Regions from separate parts of the Enterobacter sp. UPMP701 genome, predicted to be linked through region 3. Evidence: predicted binding sites of a transcription regulator. Region 3 holds the regulator's gene; each other region holds the start of a gene.
What was found. Region 3 encodes CRP, which controls carbon source genes, mostly activating them, when cyclic AMP is high. Its sites were predicted from a motif close to ATGTGANNNNNNTCACAT; they were not measured.

Region 1: ACWKXT_RS09140 (CidA/LrgA family protein) is a predicted target of CRP. The motif match lies at 1,863-1,880, and genes of this name have one in related genera.
Region 2: rhaS (HTH-type transcriptional activator RhaS) is a predicted target of CRP. The motif match lies at 3,219-3,236, and genes of this name have one in related genera.
Region 4: ACWKXT_RS19465 (YjcB family protein) is a predicted target of CRP. The motif match lies at 2,300-2,317, and genes of this name have one in related genera.

Annotation. Positions count from the first base shown of each region.
Region 1 covers NZ_JBSKJN010000003.1:100,748-105,690, reverse strand. Annotated here, with positions in the region: gene dusC (tRNA dihydrouridine(16) synthase DusC) at 1-135, opposite strand, end outside; gene ACWKXT_RS09150 (AraC family transcriptional regulator) at 177-974, opposite strand; gene ACWKXT_RS09145 (type 1 glutamine amidotransferase) at 1,034-1,744, shown strand; gene ACWKXT_RS09140 (CidA/LrgA family protein) at 1,929-2,324, shown strand; gene ACWKXT_RS09135 (CidB/LrgB family autolysis modulator) at 2,321-3,016, shown strand; gene cdd (cytidine deaminase) at 3,146-4,030, shown strand; gene sanA (outer membrane permeability protein SanA) at 4,157-4,867, shown strand.
Region 2 covers NZ_JBSKJN010000012.1:60,061-65,003, reverse strand. Annotated here, with positions in the region: gene sodA (superoxide dismutase [Mn]) at 1-50, opposite strand, end outside; gene rhaT (L-rhamnose/proton symporter RhaT) at 339-1,373, shown strand; gene rhaR (HTH-type transcriptional activator RhaR) at 1,374-2,222, opposite strand; gene rhaS (HTH-type transcriptional activator RhaS) at 2,296-3,090, opposite strand; gene rhaB (rhamnulokinase) at 3,392-4,861, shown strand; gene rhaA (L-rhamnose isomerase) at 4,858-4,943, shown strand, end outside.
Region 3 covers NZ_JBSKJN010000010.1:39,909-44,851, reverse strand. Annotated here, with positions in the region: gene ACWKXT_RS18770 (YccS/YhfK family putative transporter) at 1-2,000, opposite strand, end outside; gene crp (cAMP-activated global transcriptional regulator CRP) at 2,058-2,690, opposite strand; gene ACWKXT_RS18760 (OsmC family protein) at 3,002-3,406, shown strand; gene ACWKXT_RS18755 (phosphoribulokinase) at 3,473-4,342, opposite strand; gene ACWKXT_RS18750 (YheU family protein) at 4,373-4,591, opposite strand; gene ACWKXT_RS18745 (hydrolase) at 4,588-4,943, opposite strand, start outside.
Region 4 covers NZ_JBSKJN010000011.1:46,344-51,286, forward strand. Annotated here, with positions in the region: gene soxS (superoxide response transcriptional regulator SoxS) at 1-183, shown strand, start outside; gene ACWKXT_RS19460 (EAL domain-containing protein) at 190-1,755, opposite strand; gene ACWKXT_RS19465 (YjcB family protein) at 2,379-2,660, shown strand; gene ssb1 (single-stranded DNA-binding protein SSB1) at 2,721-3,251, opposite strand; gene uvrA (excinuclease ABC subunit UvrA) at 3,503-4,943, shown strand, end outside.

The DNA of each region.
Region 1 (4,943 bases), on a different contig from region 3:
GGATTTTACCGGCAACAACATATCGACCACGCGCAGGAACTCCGTCACGCAGAGATCGTAATCGTTCACCTCGGTAAGCAGCTCGCGCACGAGCGAGTCGAGCACGCCTTCCATTGGGGCCAGTAAAACACGCATAGCAGTACCTGTAAAAAAAGACGCGCTATAGTAGCCGCTCTCTATATCGCTGGGAAGCGCTTCTGTTCAGGGAGAAAGTCACCCGGGGTTGCCCCAACAATGACGCGAAACGCCGCCGCAAATGCCGCCGGGCCAGAAAACCCCAGCATCCAGGCTACCTGTTTAACCGGGTACCCGTTTGCGAGGAGATCCAGCGAGGCACAAATCCTTGCACGCTGTCGCCAGGCCCGGAAGCTAAAGCCGGTATCTTTGATAAACGCGCGTGAAAATGTGCGTTCAGACATCGCGGCCCGTTCCGCCAGCCTTTCCAGAGAAAGATTCCAGAGATTGTTGGCAATGATGTCACAGGCAACGCGATGTAAGCGCTCATCAACGGGCATCGGCAGTTCGGCCGAAATCTGCTGCGTCTCGCTGAGGATATCGAGCAGCAAAACGGCCATGCTGCGCTGGCTTGCCGGGCGGTATTCCGCGCTGAACAGCCCGGCAATCAGCTCTTTGAACAACGCTGTCGCCATAATCACGTGAACCTCTTCTTTCCGCTTAAACGGTTCGCATTGCGATATCAGCGCCGGGCTAAACCAGACCGCGCGGAGCTCCGTTGCGGATAACACGCTGTAGGTGTGTTCCTGAAAGGGAGGGATCCACAGCGCGCGCTGCGGCGGTATTACCCAGCGTTTGCTTCCGGTTTCGACCAGCATGACCCCTTTGATGGCAAACAGTAGCTGCCCCTGCGAATGCTGGTGAGGCGGATCCACTTCACCGCGCGTGTAGCTAATTGCCCCTCTTGACCATCCGATGGCATCATCGTGAATTGGCGTTTTATCGACAACGGTTGGCATTTCACATTCCTCCCTTCCTCTTATGATGCTGCTTGTACACGTAACCAGAGAGAGACGCAATGCACATCCATTTTATCATTCATGAACATTTCGAAGCGCCAGGTGCCTATGAAACCTGGGGGAAAAATCGCGGCTGTAGCCTGAGCTACACCAGAGTTTATCAGGGCGATCCTTTACCCGAGGAGCTGGGGCGCACAGACCTGCTTATCATCATGGGAGGCCCGCAGTCACCCGCCACGACGCTTGAGGAATGCCCCTGGTTTGATGCGCAGGCGGAAAAAGCACTCATCAGCCGCGCGATAGAGGCAGGTAAAACGGTGATAGGCGTTTGTCTGGGCTCACAGCTTATCGGTGAGGCGCTGGGCGCAGCGTTTTGCCATAGCCCGGAAAAAGAGATCGGCAAATTTCCCGTCAGGCTTACAGATGCAGGCAAGGCGAACCCGCTGTTTGAAGATTTTGGCCACGAGCTGAACGTCGGTCACTGGCATAACGATATGCCAGGGTTGACGACGCAGGCTAAGGTTCTCGCTTACAGCGAGGGCTGTCCCCGCCAGATCGTGCAATACGGCGAACGGGTTTACGGTTTTCAGTGCCATATGGAACTGACGCCGGAGGTTGTAGAGCTGCTGATTGAGCATTCGCAGAACGACCTTCGCCGTGCGGATGAATTCCGTTTTGTCGAAACGGCGGAAAAACTCCGCTCGCATGATTATTGCGAAATGAACCAGGCGCTGTTTTCTTTCCTCGATAAACTGACCGCCTCGCGCTGATGCAATCTCTGGCTCGTCACTTCGCCACCGTACTCCCTTTCCTCTAAACTGTAGCCTGTCCCTGTAAGGCGATACCCGACGTTCCATTCCGGAATGTCTGGTATGCTCAAAATTCATGATGTGATCCGTGGCACATTTTTAGGTTTAATTGTATGATGAATGCGTTTCAGTAAGGACTATCACCATGAGCAAATCATTGAACATTATCTGGCAATATCTGCGCGCATTCGTCCTGATTTACGCCTGCCTGTATGCTGGCATTTTCATCGCGTCGCTGCTGCCTATCACCATACCCGGCAGCATTATCGGTATGCTGATCCTCTTTGTTTTACTGGCGCTGCAAATTCTGCCTGCAAAGTGGGTTAACCCTGGCTGCTTCGTCCTTATCCGCTACATGGCGCTGCTGTTCGTGCCCATCGGCGTGGGCGTCATGCAGTATTTTGATTTGCTCAAAGCGCAGTTCGGCCCGATTGTGGTCTCCTGCGCGGTCAGTACGCTGGTGGTTTTTCTGGTGGTGAGCTGGAGTTCGCATCTGGTACATGGCGAACGTAAAATGGTCGGGGAGAAAACAAAAAAATGATGGCTAATATCTGGTGGTCGCTGCCGTTAACCCTGCTGGTTTTCTTCGCCGCGCGCAAGCTTGCCGCTCGTTTCAAAATGCCCTTGCTGAACCCGCTGCTGGTGGCGATGGTGGTGATTATTCCCTTCCTGCTGCTCACCGGCATTCCCTACGAACGCTACTTTGCGGGCAGCAAAATTTTAAACGATCTCCTGCAACCCGCCGTTGTCGCGCTTGCCTTTCCTTTATATGAGCAGCTGCACCAGATCCGCGCCCGATGGAAATCCATCATTACGATCTGTTTTGTGGGAAGCCTGGTGGCGATGATCACCGGCACGTCGGTGGCGCTGTTGATGGGAGCCTCCCCGCAGATTGCCGCCTCTATTCTGCCTAAATCGGTGACCACGCCTATCGCGATGGCGGTAGGCGGCAGCCTCGGCGGGATCCCGGCCATCAGCGCGATGTGCGTTATTTTCGTCGGTATTCTCGGCGCGGTGTTTGGTCACACCCTGCTGAACGGGATGCGTATTCACACCAAAGCGGCGCGCGGGCTGTCGATGGGCACCGCCTCGCACGCGCTGGGCACTGCACGCTGCGCGGAACTGGACTATCAGGAAGGGGCGTTTAGCTCGCTGGCGCTGGTCATCTGCGGCATTATCACCTCCCTGCTCGCCCCGTTCATTTTCCCCGTGATTCTGGCGGTGATGGGCTAAAATTTGCGATGCGTCGCGCAAATTTCATTTTGATTTCATAAGTTGCATACATAATGAGAAGTGGATCACATATAAAGCCCTGACGGCTCCGTAAACTACCGATCCATTAACCTTTATGAGGCAAACGCCATGCACCCACGTTTTCAAGCTGCCTTCGCTCAGCTTGCAGAAAATTTGCAGTCAGCCCTGGCTCCCGTTCTGGCAGATGCACATTTCCCCGCCCTGCTGACGGCGGAGCAGGTCACGGTGCTGAAACAGGCAACGGGGCTGGATGAAGACGCATTGGCTTTCGCACTGCTCCCCCTGGCTGCCGCCTGCGCCCGGGCCGATCTTTCCCACTTCAACGTCGGCGCCATTGCGCGCGGCGTCAGCGGAACCTGGTACTTCGGCGGGAACATGGAGTTCCTCGGAGCAACCATGCAGCAGACTGTTCACGCCGAGCAGAGCGCCATCAGCCACGCCTGGCTGCGCGGTGAGAAAGCCCTGAACGCCATCACCGTTAACTACACCCCATGCGGCCACTGCCGTCAGTTTATGAATGAGCTGAACAGCGGGCTGCAGCTGCGCATCAACCTGCCAGGTCGCGCGCCGCACACGCTGGGGGATTACCTGCCGGACGCCTTCGGGCCGAAAGATCTGGAAATTAAAACGCTGCTGATGGACGAGCAGGATCACGGTTACGCCCTGTCCGGCGATGACCTGAGCCAGGCGGCCATTCGCGCGGCGAACAAGAGCCACACCCCGTACAGCAAATCCCCGAGCGGCGTGGCGCTGCAGTGCCGCGATGGCGGGATCTTCACCGGCAGCTATGCGGAAAACGCCGCGTTTAACCCAACCTTGCCGCCGCTGCAGGGCGCGCTTAACCTGCTGAGCCTGAACGGCTACGACTATCCGGACATTCAGCGCGCTATTCTGGCAGAAAAAGCCGATGCACCGCTGATTCAGTGGGACGCCACCGCCGCAACGCTCAAGGCGTTAGGCTGTACGACGATTGACCGCGTTCTGCTTGCGTGATCCTTCCGGCGGGCAGAAATGCCCGCCACGTTGCTGAAAAACCCCTCAGTTGAGTCGCTGTTTCTTGCGCTAACCAGGCGGGTAAAGTAGCCTGAGTTAAATTTCATCCACGAACGAGCCATCTCCATGTTAAAGCGCGTTTTTTACAGCCTGTCTGTCCTGGTCGGCATACTGCTGTTTATCGTGCTGGGTCTCGACCGCTGGATGAGCTGGAAAACCGCCCCCTACATCTTTGATGACCTGCAGGATCTGCCCTATCGCCAGGTGGGCGTGGTGCTTGGCACCGCCAAATATTACCGCACCGGGGTGATCAACCAGTATTATCGCTACCGCATTCAGGGCGCGCTGAACGCCTATAACAGCGGCAAGGTGAACTACCTGCTGCTGAGCGGCGATAACGCCCTGCAAAGCTATAACGAGCCGGTGACGATGCGGAAGGATTTGATTGCCGCAGGCGTCGATCCGGCCGATATCGTGCTCGACTATGCGGGTTTCCGCACCCTGGATTCCATCGTGCGGACCCGTAAAGTCTTCGACACCAACGACTTCATCATCATCACCCAGCGCTTCCACTGCGAGCGTGCGCTATTTATTGCGCTCCATATGGGCATTCAGGCGCAGTGTTATGCGGTGCCATCGCCTAAGGATATGCTCAGCGTGCGCGTACGCGAGTTTGGTGCGCGTTTTGGCGCCCTTGCGGACCTCTACATTTTCAAACGTGAACCGCGCTTCTTAGGCCCGCTGGTCCCGATTCCGGCGATGCATGAAGTGCCGGAAGACGCGCAGGGTTACCCGGCAGTGACGCCGGAGCAGCTACTTGAGATGCAGAAGAAGTAATACAACTCTACAATGCGTGATATAAAACGCTTTATTCTCTTTTCAGACGCTTAATGAGTGATATAAGTAGCGCAAC
Region 2 (4,943 bases), on a different contig from region 3:
GGTTCCAGTGCGTCGTAGGCATACGGCAGGGATGGCAGTGTATAACTCATAATCCTCTCCATTATTGTCGGGCGGCACAGCTGTTAATGCCGCGTAAGCAGTTGGTTCATTATAGTTAATTAAATGATATTGAAAATGATTATCAATGCCGTAGTTTTTATAAGGTTATTCGGTTTTTGAGAAATAAAGGAATTGTGAGTCTGCTCACGCGCTTAACGTGCTGATTGCCATTCAAAACAAAAGTGCGGCAATCGTCTGAAGGTTCCTGAACCGCCTAATTTTTACACTCATCAAGTCGGGGGGAAGCCTCCGGCTATAAAAACGATGAGGACGTAAAAATGAATCATGCGATTACGATGGGTATCTTCTGGCATTTAATAGGCGCAGCCAGTGCAGCCTGTTTCTATGCCCCGTTCAAAAAGGTGAAAGGCTGGTCGTGGGAAACCATGTGGTCCGTTGGCGGTACCGTGTCCTGGCTGATTTTGCCGTGGACAATCAGCGCCATGCTGCTACCCGATTTCTGGGGCTACTTCTCCTCCTTCAACGCCTCCACCCTGCTGCCGGTATTCCTGTTCGGCGCGATGTGGGGCATCGGTAATATCAACTACGGCCTCACCATGCGCTACCTCGGCATGTCGATGGGCATCGGCATCGCGATTGGCATTACGCTGATCGTCGGCACGCTGATGACGCCCATCCTCAACGGCAACTTCGACGTACTGATCAACACCCAGGGCGGGCGAATGACGCTGCTGGGCGTGCTGGTGGCAGTAATCGGCGTGGGGATCGTCACCCGCGCAGGCCAGCTAAAAGAACGCAAGATGGGCATCAGGGCCGAAGAGTTCAATCTGAAGAAAGGGCTGCTGCTGGCGGTGATGTGCGGCGTCTTCTCGGCGGGCATGTCGTTCGCCATGAACGCCGCCAAACCGATGCACGACGCCGCTGCGGCGCTGGGCGTCGATCCGCTGTACGTTGCCCTGCCAAGCTACGTGGTGATCATGGGCGGTGGCGCGCTGATAAACCTCGGTTTCTGCTTCATTCGTCTGGCAAAAGTAAAGAAGCTGTCGGTAAAAGCCGATTTCTCGCTGGCAAAACCGCTGATCGTCACCAACGTCCTGCTCTCCGCGCTCGGCGGCCTGATGTGGTATCTGCAATTCTTCTTCTACGCCTGGGGTCACGCCAGCATTCCGCCGCAGTATGACTATATGAGCTGGATGCTGCACATGAGTTTCTACGTGCTGTGCGGTGGGCTGGTTGGGCTGGTGCTGAAGGAGTGGAACAACGCCGGGCGTCGTCCGATTGGCGTGCTGAGCCTGGGCTGCGTGGTGATTATCATTGCGGCCAATATCGTCGGCCTCGGCATGGCGAATTGATTACGCTGCTTTTCGACTGCGATGACGCCACTGAACCGGCGTCATCCCCACCTCGCGGTTAAACACCACCGAAAAGTAGTTACTGTCCTCAAAGCCGCAGCGCATCGCCACTTCACTCACCATCAGCTCCGTATGCTGTAACAGATACTGGGCGTGGCAGATGCGCAGCTGACGCAGATAATGGTTGACCGTCATCCCCGTCTGGGTGCGGAATTGCTGGCGCAGCGCGCGCTCGCTGCACTGCTCCTGCTCGCAGAATTTTTCCAGCACGAAACTCTTGTTCAGGCTACCCGCAAGCCGGGTGATGAGCTTATCCAGCAGCGCTTCCTGCGTGGTGGCGGAGGGATTATCCGTGGCGTAACGATGACGTTTGAGGGTCATCACCAGCTGGGCGAAAAGCAGCTCCGACATCTGGTTTGCCACCGGATCGCTCTTCTGGCTCTCCTGCTCCAGCTGGGAAATGGTCTGGCGCACCTGAGCCATACCGTTGCTGCTTAAGCGCCAGTGCGGTTCGCCTCTGGTATCAGGAAAGCCCGGGATGTTGCCCGCCCAGTCGACATTCAGTTTGAGCCTGTCAGGGCAGTAGATGACGTTCTGCAACACCAGATCGTTAACCGAGGCGTAAGAGTGCTTGTCTTCAGCGCGAATGTAAAACAGGTCTCCACGCGTGATGCGGTAGGGTCGGTCGTTGAGGACGTGCAGGCCGTTGCCACGCCACACCAGCACCAGCTCGCAGAACTCATGGGTGTGCTCGGCAAAGACATTTTGCGGATAACGGTCGGCCACCGCAACGGCCTGACTTGCGGAGGCAAAAAAATCATCTTTGCGAAGAATGAGTTGAGCAGCCACACCACAACCTCTACGGCGAATAACCGGACATTATTAGCGTTTTTGCGGCCTGAAAACGGTGACTACTCTCGCGTTACTGAAGCAACGCGTCCTTACCCTGACGAATATCGCGCGGCGACCAGCTAAACTCACGGCGAAAAAGCGTCGAAAAGTGGTTACTGTCGCCGAATCCGCAGCGATAGGCGATATCGGTGACGCTTTCGTCGGTATGACGTAAAAGGTGACGCGCTTTGATCAGGCGCAGACGGTTGAGGTAGCGCTGCGGCGTCAGCCCGGTATGCTGCTTGAGCTGACGATGCAGCGTGCGCAGCGAGAGCGAAAAGTCATCTGCCAGCGTTTCCCAGCAGACATCTTCGGCAAAATGATCTTCCAGCCCTTCCACCAGGCTGCTGCGCCGCAGCAGTACCAGCAGTTGCATAAACAGCAGCTCGCGGGTGGCGATGGCGTGCGTCTCCTGCCCGTCCTCGCTCTGCTCCATCTGGCTCACCAGCTGCCGCACCTGCTGCAACGTGGACTGATTCACCCGCCAGTGCGACGGGTAGTGGCCGTCCTTCTCCTGCGGCAACAGCTGATTCAGCCCGGAAAGAAACTGGAACCCATCCGGAGAACGATAGAGCACATTGGTCAGGCACAGGTTGTCGGTATGTTCATACAGATGCCTGTCGTGGTCGCGCACGAAGCACACCGTACCGCCGCTGATGGTATACGGCTGACCGTTAAACACGTGGATGCCCGTTCCGTGCTCAACAATCACAATCTCATGAAAATCATGATGATGTTCCGGGAACGCAGCCTGAGGAAGCCGTGGCTCAATCGCGACGGGAGATGCCCCCGAAGGGAAAAAATCGACGCTGTGCAGTACGGTCATAACGGCCCCCACCAATGAGAAAAGTTCTCAAAATAGTAATTAAGGCTTTCCTCGCTCACCTTAAATTTTTGACAGCAAACCGCGCAAAAGCTGCCGTTTTTTCAAGAAACGAGCGGAAAGATCGGGAAATGCGGTCAGCGTCACACTGCCTGCAAACCCCGCCATTACTGGAAACTGTGAACTCCCTCACGTTCATCTTTGCTTTCTTGCCAGCGCGAGATTTGGGCTGTCAGTGGCGAGAAGGTGGCTATTTCTTCCCTTTCTTACACTCCTCGCTAATGACTTAAGAAAGGACCCGACCATGACTTTTCGCCATTGTGTGGCTGTCGATTTAGGCGCATCCAGCGGCCGTGTAATGCTCGCCACCTGGGACTGTGACCTGCACACCCTTACGCTTCGCGAAATGCACCGTTTCGCCAATTGTCTGCAAAAACAGGACGGTTTTGTTACCTGGGATATCGATGCGCTGGAGGCGGAGATCCGCACCGGACTTCATAACGTCTGCAAGGACGGTATTCGCATCGACAGTATCGGCATTGATACCTGGGGTGTGGATTACGTGCTGCTGGACAGTCACGGCGAACGCGTCGGCCTGCCCGTTTCCTACCGCGACAGCCGTACCGCTGGGCTGATGGCGCACGCCATCGCGCAGCTTGGCAAGGAGAACATCTATGGTCGCAGCGGCATCCAGTTTCTGCCGTTTAACACGCTGTACCAGCTGCGCGCGCTGGTGGAGCAACAGCCAGAGCTGGTCGAAAAGGTGGCGCATGCACTGCTAATCCCGGACTACTTAAGCTACCGTCTGACCGGCAACATGAACTGGGAATACACCAACGCCACCACCACCCAACTGGTGAACATCAACACCGATAACTGGGACGAAAACCTGCTGGCGTGGACGGGCGCATCGCCGTCCTGGTTCGGCACGCCAACGCACCCCGGAAATGTGATCGGTCAGTGGATTTGCCCGCAGGGGAATGAAATCCCCGTCGTTGCCGTCGCCAGCCACGATACCGCCAGCGCGGTCATTGCCTCGCCGCTCGCCGGCAAAGACGCGGCGTACCTTTCTTCCGGCACCTGGTCGCTGATGGGCTTTGAGAGCAAAACGCCGTACACCAGCGATGCCGCGATGGCGGCGAACATCACTAACGAAGGTGGCGCCGAAGGGCGCTACCGGGTGCTGAAGAACATCATGGGCCTGTGGCTGCTCCAGCGGGTGCTGAAAGAGCAGAACATCACCGACCTGCCCGCGCTTATCGCGGAAACCGAAACGCTGAAGGCCTGCACCTTCCTGATTAACCCGAACGACGACCGCTTTATCAACCCGGCGCACATGAGCGCTGAAATCCAGGCCGCCTGTTTTGAAGCGGGGCAGCCGGTACCTTCCCGCCCCGCCGAGCTGGCGCGCTGCATTTTTGACAGTCTCGCCCTGCTCTATGCCGACATCCTGAGCGAGCTGGCTGACCTTCGCGGCAAACCGTTCACGCAGCTGCATATCGTGGGCGGCGGCTGCCAGAACCAGCTGCTGAACCAGCTCTGCGCGGATGCCTGCGGCATTACCGTGGTGGCAGGTCCGGTTGAAGCCTCCACGCTCGGCAATATCGGCATTCAGCTGATGACCCTGGACGAACTTTCAAACGTTGACGATTTCCGGTCGGTGGTGACGGCGAATCACAGCCTGACCACCTTCACCCCCCATCCCTGCCATGAAATTGCCCGCTATCGGGCGCAGTTTCAGCAAAAACGACTGACTAAGGAGCTTTGCGCATGACCACTCAACTTGAACAAGCCTGGGGCCTGGCTAAACAGCGTTTCGCCGCCGTCGGCGTGGATGTCGAAAAGGCGCTGCGCCA
Region 3 (4,943 bases):
GTGTTCAGATGTCCCAGCACGCGCTGCAAATGCTGCTCCAGGGTGCTCATCGGCCCGTGGGTCAGCGTCTCCGGCGCTTCCAGAATGTTTGAATCCCCCGACTCACCCGGCGCGTCATACTCCAGACGCTGCTGACACCTCTGCAACGCAATTTCACACGACTGCAAATAGCGTTGCGCCAGGTCTGGCGTCAGCATCGTGTGTTCGCGCGCCAGCGTGGTCATGGCATTAATGTGCTCGACGATAAACTGGCTGTGCGTGACCCACAGCTTCATGTCTGCCAGATAGTGCGCGTTAAAGCCCGGCTCCTGCATCGCCTGGTTAAGGGAGTTAAACAGGGCGTTGTGCGCCTGGTTGACCTTCATGCGCTCGTAGGCCAGCGGAGAGGGCTGCGGGTCATCGCTCAGAATAAGACGAATGGCCTGCTGGTCAGCTTCCAGCGCGTCGTGGGCGTTCTGCCTCAGTAGCCCGCTCTGCCACTGCGGCCACAGCCAGACCATGCCGCCAAAGGCGATCAGGCAGCCAATCAGCGTGTCGATCAGACGGGCAACAATAAACTGTTCGCCGTTAAGCGTAAGTAGTTGCAGGGTATACACCGCCGTCACCGTAAAGCCCACCATCGCCCAGCCGTAGTTTTTACGGATAATCAGATAGCTAACCAGAGTGATCGCCAGCATGCCCGCCAGGGTATAGCCCTCGGGGACGTGGAAGTGCAGCGTCACGCCCGCAATAATCAGACCCGCCATCGTGCCGCCAGCCCGGTGCAGAATGCGCACCCGCGTGGCGCCATAGCCATTCTGGGTGACAAACAGCACGGTCATTAAAATCCAGTAGGGTTTCGGCAGGTGCAGGGCCATTCCCATCAGGCTGGCGATGCTGAGCATGACGCTAATCCTTGCGGCGTTGCGCAGGGCGGAAGATTTCAGCGACAGGTAGCTTTTAAGGGCGGGCAGCAGCGGCAGACGTTTCTGTTTATCCGCCATCAGGTCGCGGGGGTAAAGCGGGCGCTGGGTGCGCAGCACGCGGGCGATGCGGCTAAAGTGCCATGCGGCAAACTGGCCGACCGGGTTTTCCGGGTGCTGGCGTGCAATTTTCTCCAGCGCGCCGAGCTGTTTGTCCATGGAAAAGCGTGTCGGGTAGCGGTGATAGAGAATATCATCGGCCAGCACCCGCAGGCGAGCGGAGACGGTTTGCGCGTTCCAGCGGATCACCGCTTCGGCATGGCTGCGCTCAACCAGCTTTTGCACCTCCTGCGGATGGTGCAGGCTTACGGAAATATGCTCCTGCAGATCGAGCCCGACCTGGAAGGTGCGCAGCAGCCGTTTGTATTCGTGATTTCTGTTGGCGGCAAGCATGTGCAGCTGCTGATAGCACTGGCTTATCAGGTCCACCACCTTTTGCTGGCGCGCAAGCAGCGGCGGCAGCGATTTTTCCGGGTCGGTATGCTGGGTGAGCAGGGTGTATTTGGCTTCGCAGTAATCGGCCAGTTGGCGGTAGAGCAGGCTCAGGGATTCGCGCAGCGGCTGTTCCCGCCACAGCCAGAACCAGAACCAGTTAAACAGCCCGTACCACAGCGTGCCAAGGGCGTAGATCAGCAGCGGCTCCCACACGGGCATATTCCCGGCCAGGCTCAGGGTGAAGATGGCCGCAATGAGTGACGCGGGAAGCAGACGGGCATGGAGCGAGCTGATTTCGGCGGTGACGCCGAGAGTCATCGCCAGCACGGTCAGGATCAGCGGCAGCGGAATGTCGCGGGCCAGTAAGATCTGGACGGCAAGGCTACAGCCAGCAAACAGGCTGCCACCGATAATCAGGCGTTTGAAAAAGCGTTTATGCGGCGTATCCAGACCGGCAATGTTGCAGCAGGCGGGGACGAGGGAAAACAGCAGACCTTGCTGAAGGTGTCCGAGGATCAGGCCCACGGCCACAGGAAGACACAGCACCAGCGTTTGTCGCAGTGCGTAGTTAACTTCCGGGTGATAGATCAGCCTGCGCCACATGGGGAATAGAGACAAAAACGGCGTGACACCTTGCGATGACACGCCGTTTGACCGGGATTAACGGGTTCCGTAAACCACGATGGTTTTACCGTGGGCGGAGATCAGGTTTTGATCTTCCAGCATTTTCAGAATACGGCCCACTGTTTCGCGGGAGCAACCGACGATCTGACCGATTTCCTGACGGGTAATTTTAATTTGCATGCCGTCAGGGTGGGTCATCGCGTCTGGCTGTTTCGCCAGGTTCAGCAGGGTCTGCGCGATGCGGCCGGTAACGTCCAGGAAGGCGAGGTTACCCACTTTCTCTGACGTGACCTGCAGACGGCGCGCCATCTGAGAAGAAAGACGCATCAGGATGTCAGGGTTAACCTGAATCAGCTGACGGAATTTCTTGTAGGAAATTTCAGCCACTTCACATGCTGTCTTTGCTCGAACCCAGGCGCTACGTTCCTGGCCTTCTTCAAACAGGCCCAGTTCACCGATAAAATCGCCCTGGTTCAGATAAGAAAGGATCATCTCTTTGCCTTCCTCATCTTTGATCAGCACTGCCACCGAGCCTTTGACGATGTAATACAACGTTTCCGCTTTTTCACCCTGGTGAATCAGCGTGCTCTTCGATGGGTACTTATGAATGTGGCAATGAGACAAGAACCATTCGAGAGTCGGGTCTGTTTGCGGTTTGCCAAGCACCATGCGCTGTTATCCTCTGTTATAAGCTGTCACCAGAGTCATCAGATGCATCCGGACTCTGGGGTTGCAATCGAATTCTTACCCATACCCTGGGAAGTCGGCTGTCGTAACGTTTCGCAGCCAGTAAAGTTTGATGTCCTCTGCATACATGTGTAACGTCAATGTATTACTGTAGCATCCTGAGTGTTTTAGCATAGCTTTCGCCGCGTGTCTCCTGGTGTCTCGCTTCAGCATGATGCAGGTCGCCTTCCATTGCGAGAAATGTAACGTGCGCGTAATCTGTCACCAAAAATGCAACGTTGGAGTTAATGAATATGCAAGCGCGCGTGAAGTGGGTTGAAGGTTTAACGTTTCTGGGCGAGTCCGCATCAGGACACCAGATTTTGATGGACGGTAACTCCGGCGATAAAGCGCCAAGCCCAATGGAAATGGTGCTCATGGCGGCAGGCGGATGCAGCGCGATTGACGTGGTGTCGATTCTGCAAAAAGGCCGTCATGACGTGACGGATTGCGAGGTAAAACTCACTTCAGAACGTCGCGAAGAGGCGCCACGCTTGTTTACCCATATTAACCTGCACTTTATCGTCACCGGCAAAGAACTGAAAGACGCGGCGGTTTCACGTGCGGTGGATCTTTCTGCGGAGAAATACTGCTCTGTGGCGTTAATGCTGGAGAAAGCGGTAAAAATCACCCATTCGTATGAAGTGATCGAGGCTTAATTATTGGGGCATCGTGCGTGTTGATGCCCTCACCCTAACCCTCTCCCACAGGGAGAGGGAACATGTTCACGCGATCTGCTTCCCTTCCATCAGTCGCTGAACCAGCGGCGTCATGATGAGCTCCATCGCCAGCCCCATTTTCCCGCCCGGTACCACTAACGTGTTCATGTGCGAAATAAACGAGCCCTGCAGCATCGCCAGCAGCCAGGGGTAATCTATACCTTCGAGATTGCGGAAATGGATCACCACAAAGCTCTCATCCAGAGACGGGATACTTTTGGCGGCAAACGGGTTGGAGGTGTCCACCGTCGGCACGCGCTGGAAGTTAATGTGGGTGCGGGAGAACTGCGGCGTGAGGTAATTGATGTAATCTTCCATGGAGCGCACCACCGAGTCCATTACCGCCTCGCGCGAATGGCCGCGCTCGCTCATGTCACGCGTCAGCTTCTGGATCCATTCCAGGTTAACGATAGGGACCACGCCGACCAGCAGATCCACATGGCGTGCCACATCGTGCTGAGGCGTAACTACGCCACCGTGCAATCCTTCATAAAACAGCACGTCGGTCGGTTCCGGCAGCGGTTGCCAGGGGGTAAAGGTGCCCGGCACCTGGTTCCAGGGTACGGCTTCGTCGTAGGTGTGCAAATACTTGCGGGACTGCCCGGTGCCGCTCTGCCCGTATTCACGGAAGGTCTGTTCCAGCAGGCCGAAATCATTGGCTTCCGGGCCGAAGTAGCTGATGTGTTTACCCAGATCGCGCGCCTTGCGGATCGCCATGTCCATCTCAGGCCGCGTATAGCGGTGAAAGCTGTCGCCTTCGACCTCCGCCGAACGGAGATTCAGCTGGGCGAAAATCTTGCGAAAAGCGAGGCTGGTGGTGGTGGTTCCCGCACCACTCGAGCCCGTAACGGCAATAATGGGATGTCTGGCAGACATAGCAACTCCCTGACTGAAAAGGTTGGAAGATCAGCCGTGAAACGCGTTGCGGGGCATGATATTGACCGTCTCATGCAGTTCTGACCACACCAGCACCACGTCGCCGCTTTTCAGCTGGCGTTTTACATCGTTGACCTTTTGCTCAAGCGAACGCTCATGTTCACCATAATCGGTGCCTTCGCGTAATACAAAGCTTTCAATCAGATTATCGAGCGTTTCGGGAGCCAGATCCTGCCAGGGAATGATCATTTTGCACCGTCCAGATAAGGAGTAAGCCAGTCAGGAATTCGCGCCTCCAGCCACATTTTCGGCTTGCGCAGCGTGCCGCCGATGAACCCCACGTGGCCGCCATGCTCGGTCAGCTGGTAGTGAACGTTGTCAGGCAGGAATTCCTGCGCGGGAATAGAGTGATGATCCATAAACGGGTCATCTTTGGCGTGAATAATCAGCGTCGGCTGCGTGATCTTGCTGAGCAGCGGCATGGCGCTGCACTGACGATAATAGTCAATCGCATCGGCGAAGCCGTGGATTTTCGCGGTGATCAGGTCGTCGAACTCGCGAATACGGCGCACCTTTTTCAGCTGGCGCAGGCTTACCGGCA
Region 4 (4,943 bases), on a different contig from region 3:
ACGCTGGGCGAGTACATTCGTCAGCGCAGGCTGCTGCTGGCGGCACAGGCGTTACGCTCAACGCAGCGGCCTATTTTTGATATCGCGATGGATCTTGGCTACGTCTCGCAACAAACCTTTTCCCGCGTGTTTCGCCGCGAGTTTGACCGCACGCCAAGCGACTACCGCCACCAGTTGAATTAAAGCGTATCAGTGCAAAGGTTGCTGCTGCCAGGTCATAAACTCCTGGGGCGGCATCGCTTTCGCGAAGTGCCATCCCTGACAAAACTGAACGCCGCGCTTCAACAACCAGCTCACCTGCTCTGCCGTCTCCACCCCTTCCGCGATGGTTTTAAGCCGCAGGCTTTGCGCCATCTCAATAATATGCTCGGCGATCAGGTGGCTGGTACTGTTGGTCGTTAAGGTATCGATAAACGATTTATCGATTTTCAGAATATCCACGTTCAGCGAGTAGAGGTTGTGCAGGTTCGAGTAGCCCGTACCGAAATCATCGATCGCCACTTCATAACCCGCCTGACGGAAAGCCTGAATCACCGGCGTGGTTTTCGGCACGTCGATAAAACCGCGTTCCGTCACTTCGATTTTAATTTGCTGGGCGCGTACGGCGTAGTGGCGGGCCTTGTCAGAAATCATGGCGATCAGCCGCGAGGAGTGAAAATCCGTGGCCGACAGGTTAACTGAAATATAGAGATGCGGATGCGCCGCCAGGAAATGGCCCAGATCGCTGAACACCTCCTCAACGACGTAATCCGTAATGCGCTCGCTCATTCCCTCTTTTTCCGCCAGCGGAATAAACTCAGCCGGGCTCATCACCTGCCCGTCGAAACCTGGCCAGCGCAACAGCGCCTCTGCCCCCACGCACTGGTTGCTCTTAATATCGATAATCGGCTGATAATGCACACAAAGCTGGCGCTTGTTCAGCGCCCGGTGCAGTAACCGCCCCGGCGAATTAAGTTCACGATGGGTGCGGGACCACACCAGCAAAATAATAATGCTGCAGATCATGCCCAGCGGCAGCGTTAACGTCGCCTGATGATAGAGCATTTCATAAAACCGTTTATCTGACGTCGACACAATAGCGGCAATAGGTCGTTTTGCCGATTTTACGACAGTATAAAAGCGGTTATCTTTTTGAAATACTGATTCCTTATCCCGAATCATCGCGTTTAATAAAGAAACATTGGCTTTCTGGCTGAAGGAAAAGAATGCGTTCGTTACCGTGTCGTACACCCCCCATGCAAGGGAATGATCGGTGGACATCACTTCACTGTAAGAAAGCGGATTGACCACTACGACATAATTTCCGCGCTGCATATACGTCATTTTATAGCCAGTATAAAATGGTGTATCGCGAAAATAATAGATAGCGACGTCAGGTTTACGCGTGTAATTAGCGACGGGAATGGTGTAGGGTTCTTCCGGTGTAAAAACGGTCGAACAAAGAAAATTCTGACCTTCAGCATAAATTAAATCGGCAACAAACAGGCGACCACGAACAACGTTCAACATATATTGACGGTGCCCTGGCGTACAACGTTCACCCTGATATTTTTCTGCCTCGTCCCGGGCCAGCTCAACCTGTTGAATTACCAGTTCTGTTTTGTCTAAAGCCAGTTCAGCAAAGGTACGTAGCTGAGCGCTCGTTTCCGACACGGCTCTGAGCTGGGCAAACCATAGGGCAAGCATCACCGGCAGCATAACTACCATGATGATCCCTACCACCCTGAGCATTTTGCGCCGCGCGCTACGATTCATTTCCCGCCCTATATCCCTGCATGTTGTACGCCTGTAGTAATGAAGGCCGGATGCTTTGTTAAACAGGTGATTACGTTGCATGAATCATGCGAAGTTAGCAACTGACTTTTAGTATTAAAAATCTTAAATTTCGTTATGACGATAATATTTTCCCGTAAGCTAAACTGTAAGTATTCGTTCCGTTTCAATTAAGGAAAATATTTATCCAGCGCGTATGGGAGGTTGGAAGAGAACACAACAGAGGATCGCTGATTAAGCCAAACTTCTGGCGGCATGAAAAAAGTACAACTTCAACATGACATTTTATCCTATTTATTCGGGTATATTTTGTTCATTGATTTATAAATAATCAGCGCTCATCGGACTATTTTCATGATGAGAATAACGCGTCTTCTATAAAAACGACGTAGCCGGCTCGCCTCTTTCTCTTCCGCTGACCTCACCGCTTGCCCGGTGGGGAGGCCAGTCCGCCCTGCCCACGCTTTTTTGCGGGTAATAAAATCCCCCTTTTTGGCCGCACAGACACTGGCGAATAAATCAACAAATGTGATATAGTTCACACATATTGTGTAACGAGAAACACCGTTTCATTCAGTTCGTCTGTTTTGTTGAGGATGGGTTTTATGGCAACCATTACTACCAGCATGGTTCTTCTTCGCTGGCCTTTGTTGAGTGCGGTTTTGATGTTTTTAGCCAGCACGCTGAACATTCAGTTTCGTAAATCTGACTACGCTGGCCTTGCGGTAATCAGCACCCTGCTGGGGCTGGGCGCAGCATGCTGGTTCGCGACAGGCCTGCTTGGCATTACCCTGTTGGATATTGCCGCCGTTTGGGAAAACATTAAAGTGGTGATGGTGGAAGCCATGAGCCACACGCCACCAGACTGGCCAATGGTGATTACCTGAGCCCTCTATCAATAAAAAAACCCAGACGATGTCTGGGTTTTTTGTTTTTGCATCCGTGGATCAGAATGGAATGTCGTCGTCGAAGTCCATTGGCGGCTCGTTAGACGGCGCCGGAGCAGACTGCTGCTGCGGACGAGACTGCGCGCCGCCGCTGAACTGGTTGCCGCCCTGCGGCTGCTGAGGCTGACCCCAACCGCCCTGCTGCTGATTCTGACCGCCACCTGCCGGTGCGCCACCGCCCTGACGGCCACCCAGCATCTGCATGGTGCCGCCCACGTTCACCACCACTTCCGTAGTGTACTTCTCAGCGCCGGACTGATCGGTCCATTTGCGGGTACGCAGCTGGCCTTCGATATAGACCTGAGAACCTTTACGCAGATATTCACCGGCCACTTCGGCCAGTTTGCCAAACAGCACAACGCGGTGCCATTCGGTCTGCTCTTTCATCTCACCGGTCGCTTTATCACGCCAGGATTCGGAAGTAGCCAGCGTAATGTTGGCAACTGCGCCACCACTCGGCATGTAGCGTACTTCCGGGTCCTGGCCCAGATTACCGACGAGAATCACCTTGTTTACGCCTCTGCTGGCCATGTGCGTGTCTCCTGAATACGTTTCTTAATAGTGTAAACGCGCGAGTGTACCATTTCCATGCTGCACTTTGATAGTTGCGTAGCACGTTCCAGAGTTCTCCCGCGAACTCGACATTGTTACACAGTGAATCAGAAAATGCATTCCAATACTGTATATTCAAACAGGTCAAATTGTGTCATAATTAGCCGTTTCTGACAGCCGTTTGTCCTTCAAACAAACCAGGCAATCCGTGTTCCAACCGGGAAAGGTGAATGGATAAGATCGAAGTTCGGGGCGCCCGCACCCACAATCTCAAGAATATCAACCTCATAATCCCTCGCGACAAACTCATTGTCGTGACCGGGCTTTCGGGGTCTGGCAAATCCTCACTGGCTTTCGACACTTTGTATGCCGAAGGACAGCGTCGTTACGTTGAATCACTCTCGGCGTACGCGCGTCAGTTCCTGTCGCTGATGGAAAAACCGGATGTCGACCACATTGAAGGGTTGTCCCCTGCTATCTCCATTGAGCAGAAGTCTACCTCGCATAACCCGCGCTCCACGGTCGGTACTATTACCGAAATTCACGACTACCTGCGTCTGCTGTATGCGCGCGTGGGCGAACCGCGCTGCCCGGACCACGACGTCCCGCTGGCGGCCCAGACCGTCAGCCAGATGGTGGATAACGTGCTGTCGCAGCCGGAAGGCAAACGCCTGATGCTGCTGGCGCCGATCATTAAAGAGCGAAAAGGCGAGCACACCAAAACGCTGGAGAATCTCGCAAGCCAGGGCTATATCCGCGCCCGTATCGACGGTGAAGTGTGTGACCTGTCGGATCCGCCAAAGCTGGAGCTGCAGAAGAAGCACACCATCGAAGTGGTGATTGACCGCTTTAAAGTGCGTGACGATCTCGCCACGCGTCTGGCTGAATCCTTTGAAACCGCGCTCGAACTCTCTGGCGGCACGGCCGTGGTCTCCGACATGGATGACCCAAAAGCGGAAGAGCTTCTCTTCTCCGCCAACTTCGCCTGCCCGATTTGCGGCTACAGCATGCGCGAGCTGGAACCGCGTCTGTTCTCGTTCAACAACCCGGCGGGCGCGTGCCCGACGTGCGACGGCCTTGGCGTGCAGCAGTATTTCGACCCGGACCGCGTGATCCAGAACCCGGAGCTGTCGCTCGCGGGCGGGGCCATTCGCGGCTGGGACAAGCGTAATTTCTACTATTTCCAGATGCTGAAATCACTGGCGGAGCACTACAAGTTCGACGTTGAAGCCCCATGGGCGAGCCTGAGCCCGAACGTGCACAAAGTGATCCTGTTCGGTTCTGGTAAAGAGAACATCGAGTTCAAATACATGAACGATCGCGGCGATACCTCTGTGCGTCGCCACCCGTTCGAAGGGGTGCTGCACAATATGGAGCGCCGCTACAAAGAGACCGAATCCAGCGCGGTGCGCGAAGAGCTGGCGAAGTTCATCAGCAACCGCTCCTGCGCCACCTGTGAGGGCACGCGTCTGCGCCGCGAAGCACGTCACGTGTTTGTCGAAAACACGGCGCTGCCGACCATTTCAGACATGAGCATCGGCCACGCGATGGACTTCTTCAACAGCCTGAAGCTCTCCGGCCAGCGCGCAAAAATCGCCGAAAAAGTGCTGAAAGAGATTGGCGATCGCCTGAAGTTCCTGGTGAACGTTGGTCTGAACTACCTGACGCTTT